2 regions of the Psychromonas sp. KJ10-5 genome follow, and region 2 is predicted to be linked to the other one. Evidence: predicted binding sites of a transcription regulator. Region 2 holds the regulator's gene; the other holds the start of a gene.
The links. Region 2 encodes ArgR, which controls arginine synthesis, uptake and breakdown. Its sites were predicted from a motif close to ANTGAATANNTATTCANT; they were not measured.

Region 1 (3,434 bases), 460 kb from region 2:
TGGAAAATACACAGTTAACAGAGCGCCTTAATTTAACCCAAGCAGAGTATCAATCTGAAAAGCAAGTTCATAAAGTGTTAGAAGAAGACAACTTAGCTCTTAACAATGCCTTAGATGCAAGTAACAACAAATTGTATTTTTATGAACAAGTGGTGGCACCTGAATTGTCAAAAGCAGGGCTTAATATTTACTCATTCGATGTTACCGCAGGCGAAGAGCAGGGGACATGGTTGTTTGAGCTTGTTTTAATGCAAGGGCAAAAAGGTCGTCATGATTTAAAGGGTAATGTTGAAATTACTTTTGCAAGTGCAGATGATAATAAAAAGGTGACTTTAAAAGAGCTTAAGAGTAGCTTTGAATCTAGCTTCAAATTTAAGTATTTCCAACATCTTAAAGGGAGTTTTACGCTACCTGAAGATGCTAATATTGATCAGGTTTTTATAGTGGCTGAAGCTGATGGGTCGAAATGGATCCACTCACAACGTATTGAGAAAATATATGATTGGAAAAACTTCATTGAAGATGGAGCAACCACTTTAGAAGAGCTAGCAACTCAATCGGAATAATTGATTGGGTCTATATCGAATCAAGATAAAATCTGCTAATACTTGAACAAATTAGTCAAGCATTAGATAATAGCGCTGGGCACATTAATAGGATTACAAAGTAACATGACAAGTGAAGTGGAAATGGCATTACCGATTTATTTCAGTGATAGTGCAGCAAATCGAGTGAAAGCATTGATTGCAGAAGAGAATAATCCTGACCTTAAGTTACGCGTTTATGTTACTGGTGGTGGTTGTTCTGGCTTTTCATATGGTTTTACCTTCGATGAAAAAACCAATGATGATGATACCTTAATTGAAAATTGTGGCGTTACTTTATCAGTTGACCCAATGAGTTTACAATATTTAGTGGGCGGCACTGTCGATTTTATCGATGGATTAGAAGGTTCTCGCTTTTTAGTAAACAACCCAAATGCAACTTCAACTTGTGGTTGTGGCTCATCATTCTCTATTTAATATAATTGTTCTGATTATTAGACTGGTGCTTACTTTATTCCCCCCTGTAAAGTAAGCATTGATTATCTACTCTACCTGCTTTAATTATATTGATTAACCTCCCTATTGTGCTTTTACTAATATTTATTGTTTTATTGCAACCTCTTAATCAGTCATTATTCTAGCTAAATATTTATCGATAAATACCATCATTTAGGTCAGCTATTAAAGTTATTTTCATGCACTAAATAGCATACTTATATTTAATATAATCACGACAAGTTATTTAGTGTGATTGATATTATATTTGTTATAACATGCGTAAAAATTTAATCATTGACCTAGGAATTAACAATCATATGCTAGAAAATTTCATTTATATTTCAGATTTAATCGGGGTGATAACCTGTGCTATTTCTGGTGTATTAGTGGCAACCAGACTAAGAATGGATCCTTTTGGTATTATTGTACTCGCTGGTGTGACAGGTATTGGTGGTGGAACGTTACGCGATATGATGATGGGGGCCACGCCTGTGTTTTGGATTGTTGATAATACTTATATCTATGTGATTATCTTAACCGCATTGTTGAGTGTGTTATGGTTACATCGCATTCACCGTTTTCCTGCGTATTTACTACCGATTTTTGATGCTTTTGGTTTAGCTATTTTTACCATTGTGGGGGCACAAAAAGCATTGATGTTAGGGTTCAGTGGGCCAGTTGCTATTGTCATGGGCTGTATCACTGGTGTGGTGGGCGGCATGATTCGGGATATTTTAAGCGGACAAATTCCTTTTGTATTACAGAAAGAGATCTATGCAACTGCATCCATTCTAGGGGCTGCTTTGTATGTGCTATGTGATTATATTGAGCTTGGGCCTATTTTCTCGATGGCCATTGCAATGCTAGGTACATTATCTTTAAGGTTGTGTGCTATTTATTATCATTTATCGTTACCTGTTTTTAGCAATGATAGAGAGGCATAAAGCAAAGGTTATACCAATTAGACTAATTAACTGATCTATTTTAGTTGTTAAAATAACTTATTTATTCGTTGTAATTTTCGTAAATAGAATAACTATTTAACTTAAATTACGCCTTGAACTCAGTCATTTTTCCTGCGCAAAATTTAGATCACTTACTTAATATAATTGGTATTGATATTTTCTCGTTTATTTAACATTCTTTAAACAATTGTTTTGCAAACATAAACTTCAAATTGATAAACTCTATCATCTAGTATGTATTATCAATTGTTGTGATCAATAGGTAGGGAAATGGAAGCAGTAACAAATTCAACACAACTGATTAATTGGTTTCGTAATTCAGCGCCATATATTAATGCGCATCGCCATAAAACCTTTGTATTAATGATCGGTGGTGAAGCCTTAGAAACAGATAATTTCCAATATATTATCAATGATATAGCACTTCTTAATAGCTTAGGCGTTAAGCTGGTATTAGTGCATGGTGTTCGCCCGCAAATTCAGAAACAGTTAGAGATGAATGGTCATAGTAGTGAATTCTATCAAGACGTGCGGATCACTGACGACCGAAGTTTAGCGTTAATTAAGCAAGCAATAGGGCGGGTACAGATAGAGTTGCAAGCCGGTTTGTCAATGGGATTGGTGAATTCTCCTATGCAAGGTGCTGCTATTCGTACAGTAATCAGTAATGTGGTGACGGCACAACCGATTGGTGTGAAAGACGGTATAGATTTATGTCATGCTGGAAAGGTCAGACGTATCGATGTTGAGGGATTACGTACTCAGCTTTCTTCTGGTGCTATTCCGATTATTTCTCCTATTGGTTACTCGGTTACTGGTGAAGTCTTTAATTTGTTAGCAGAAGAAGTTGCGACGCAGGTGGCGATTGCTTTAAAAGCTGACAAACTTATCGGTTTCTGCTCTAACCAAGGTGTGTTAGATGAACAAGGCAATGTGATTTCCGAGCTATTACCAGAACAAGCGCAAGAGCATATTGACAAAAACGAACAATTGTCAGGGCAGGCATCGGGCACGTTACGATTTTTACGCGCTGCCGTTGCTGCTTGCCAAGCAGACGTTACTCGTTGTCATTTAATTAGTTACCATCAAGATGGCGCTTTATTAAAAGAGCTCTTTACCCGTGATGGAACAGGCTCTCAAATAGTTAAAGAGAGTTATGAGCAAATCCGCCCAGCTACCATTGATGATATTGGTGGTTTATTGCAATTAATTGAACCACTTGAAAAGCAAGGCATATTGGTTAAACGTTCTCGTGAGCTATTAGAAAATGAGATTGAATCTTTCTTTATCGTTGAACGAGATGGGATGGTAATCGGCTGCGCTGCCTTGTATCCGTTTGCCGATGATAAAACTGGCGAATTAGCCTGTTTAGTGAGTCACCCTAAATACCGAAGAGCTGCACGTGCGGATAATCTAGTGGCTCATG
Region 2 (3,434 bases):
ATCAACATGCAAAATCTCCTGTAGGTGCAAGTGGTTATATGCAATTAATGCCTAAGACAGCAGAGGAAACGGCGAAAAAAATTGGTTTAACGGAATATTCTAACGTAGAGCAATTAAATGAAGGTGAATTAAATGTTCAGTTAGGTACCGCTTATTTTAATGGCTTATTAACACGTTATGACGGTAACCGAGTTTTAGCCACTGCAGCTTACAATGCGGGGCCTCACCGTGTTGAAAGATGGACTAGTGAAGAGAAGAAAAAAGGCAATAAAGGCATTGATATCGATAGCTGGGTAGATACTATCCCATTTTATGAGACTCGCGCTTACGTACAAAATGTACTCGCTTATAATGTGATTTATCAACATGTTTTCGGTAAGCCATTGAAGTTCTTAAAAAGTGAAGAGCTATCAAGCGGGTATTAACCCGTAACAACTTTACTCATTACAATATTAAGTTGTGGCTGTTGCACTAAACACCGCTTTGGGGTAATTAATTTTACCAGCAAGCGGTGTTTTCTTTTTCCCCATCGCTTGTTTTTACATTGCTTTGATTAATATACAGGGTTTGGCAAATCAGCTGGTCATTCGCTTGTGTACTACCATCTTTTATTTGCGCCTTTAAAAGGTATGTGTGGGCTGATGCTGAAACAATACTAAAAGTATAAAAGTCATGTGTCGTTGGTAAGCCTATCTGATTGTTGTCCGTGCTGTAATTTGGTTCAGTGATGCGGTAACTACTCTGTTCTACTTGCGCTTTAATGAGCTCTGTTTGAGCTTCTACTCGTCGAGTTTTTAGCAGAAAATTTTGATATGAAGGATAAGCAATACTGACAATGATGCCAAGAATAACTATCGCAATGAGTAATTCAATTAAGGTAAAACCACGATCCCATTTCATTTCCCTCTCCTTTTGTACTGATTACTGCATTGCCGTAAGCGGTATGAACCTATTTGAGTATAGAAAAATTTTTAAAATTAGCTTGCAGCGGAGTTTAGCTAAGTATTCTATGATGAATGGTTAGTCATATTGCGGGGGAGTAAGTGAAAATGGCACATGTATTGGGCACTATTTAAGTTAATACTCACTGAAGCATTAACTTATTCGTTGGGTTACGTTATTAGTTAATCAAATAATTTATGTACAACCACTAGCGTTTCTTCAATTTTCGCTGTGTTGCTAGGGGCAATATAAATGGTATCGTCTCCGGCGATAGTGCCTAAAATCCCTTCTGCTTTACCCATTGAATCAAGTAAGCGAGCAATTAATTGAGCAGCACCAGGACTGGTTCTAATGACGATTAAGCTATCATTATGGTCGATATCTACAACTAAGTTTTTTAGCGGGCTGGTCGTCGTTGGAATGCCAAGCTCAACAGGTAAACAATACACCATGTCACCGGTTGCATTACGCGTTCGTACAGCGCCGGTTTTACTCAGCATTCGAGATACTTTGGATTGATTAATGTGGGTGAAACCAGCTTCGATTAAAGCGTCCACAATCTCACTTTGTGAGCTTAAATGCTCTTTTTTAAGCAAACATTTAAAAAAGTCCATCAATTCAGAAGCTTTGCGCATTGCTGTTCCCATCTATTTATAATAAAGGGTTTATTTTAATCTAAATTAGTACCTAGTTAATAGATTAAATATCACTTTTTTTGCATATTTATTCGTTTTTTATAAAATAAATGCATTTATTGCAGGATAGCTACTTTCTTAACTGGAGTTCTGCTAACATTTGCTTCAATTAAATCTTATCAGGACGATATATTATGACTTTTTTAACGCGTAAATTTGTGTTTATTAGTATCTTATTGTCAACCTCTCTTTGTGCCCAAGCGTTAGAAAAAATACAAGTTAGATTTGCTACAGATGCCAACTACTACCCCTTTGAATTTTTAACTCCAGATAAAAAAATAGCCGGTTTTGATATCGATATTGCCTATGCTATTTGTGCTGAAATGAATATGAGTTGTAGTTTTGAACATCACCGTTTTGATGGCTTATTGTTAACCCTTCCCTTTGGGCGATATGATGCGGTGATTGCTGCATTAGATATTACTAGTGAGCGATTGGATAAAGTCGATTTCAGTGACAGTTATTATAAAGTACCGCCGGTTTTTGTTAGTAAAGAGCAATTACAAACTGCTTTTTCTCTGAGTGGTAAATTGATTGGCGTGCAAGCAAACACCTCGAACCAAAATTATCTGATTAAGTTCGCCCCCGAAAATAGTTACATTGTCCCTTATTTCTCATCTAAAGCGGCTTTGCAGGATTTACAGCGTCACAAAATCGATGTTGTCTTTGCAGATTTTGAAGTTGTGAATGACTTCTTGAGTAAACAAGTTGAGCAAGAGCAACCTTTGGTGATCAGTAGAACAGAATCTGTGTTTGTTGAGCAGTTTTCGAAAGGTTATGGCATTGCAGTAAAAAAAGGCAATGATGATTTACGTTTACGTTTAAATGAAGGTTTGAAGTTAATTGTTGAAAATGGTACTTATAAACAAATTTATGATCAATATTTTCCTCAAAACTAGTGTTGAACAAAGGAATTTAGTAGTACCCATTCATTTACAAATAAGCTAATCTTTAACATTAGTCACAATTATTTAACATATTTCACACATGCGTATTTATTCACTTTAGAATAGATATGATTACTCTTAAATACTTAAACATTTTTATTTCATTGGAGAAAAATATGAAAGTTGCTGTTCTTGGTGCTGCAGGTGGTATCGGTCAAGCCCTCGCTTTATTACTTAAATTAGATTTACCAGCAGGCTCTACGTTATCACTATACGACGTTGCTCCAGTTACTCCGGGTGTTGCAAAAGATTTAAGTCACATCCCTTCAAGCGTTACTGTTGACGGTGTTGGTGGCGATGATCCAACGGCTGTTTTAGAAGGTGCTGACGTAGTGTTAATTTCTGCGGGTGTTGCACGTAAGCCAGGTATGGACCGTTCAGACTTATTTAATATCAATGCTGGCATCATTAAAACATTAATCGGCAAAGTTGCTGATGTTGCGCCTACTGCATGTATCGGTGTTATTACAAACCCTGTAAATACGACTGTGGCTATCGCTGCTGAAGTGTTAAAAGCAAAAGGTGTTTACAATAAAAACAAACTTTTTGGTATTTCTACGCTAGATGTTATTCGTGCAGAAGAGTTTGTTGGTGAGCTTAAAGGCATCCCATCTGAAGACGTATTTGTGAACGTTATCGGTGGCCACAGCGGTACTACTATTCTTCCTTTATTATCTCAAGTTCAAAATGTTGAATTTACAGACCAAGAAGTTATTGATTTAACTGACCGTATCCAAAATGCTGGTACTGAAGTCGTTAATGCAAAAGCGGGCGGTGGTTCTGCTACATTATCTATGGCGCGTGCAGCTGCCGTATTTGGTGTCAATCTTGTTAAAGCGTTATCAGGTAA

Region 1: argA (amino-acid N-acetyltransferase) is a predicted target of ArgR. The motif match lies at 2,071-2,088, and genes of this name have one in related genera.

What each region holds. Positions count from the first base shown of each region.
Region 1 is NZ_CM147864.1:224,481-227,914, forward strand. It holds gene AC0L3W_RS01110 (DUF6776 family protein) at 1-566, shown strand, start outside; gene erpA (iron-sulfur cluster insertion protein ErpA) at 672-1,022, shown strand; gene AC0L3W_RS01120 (trimeric intracellular cation channel family protein) at 1,361-1,987, shown strand; gene argA (amino-acid N-acetyltransferase) at 2,279-3,434, shown strand, end outside.
Region 2 is NZ_CM147864.1:3,681,572-3,685,005, forward strand. It holds gene AC0L3W_RS16175 (transglycosylase SLT domain-containing protein) at 1-425, shown strand, start outside; gene AC0L3W_RS16180 (type IV pilin protein) at 499-900, opposite strand; gene argR (transcriptional regulator ArgR) at 1,125-1,589, opposite strand; gene AC0L3W_RS16190 (transporter substrate-binding domain-containing protein) at 1,772-2,536, shown strand; gene mdh (malate dehydrogenase) at 2,701-3,434, shown strand, end outside.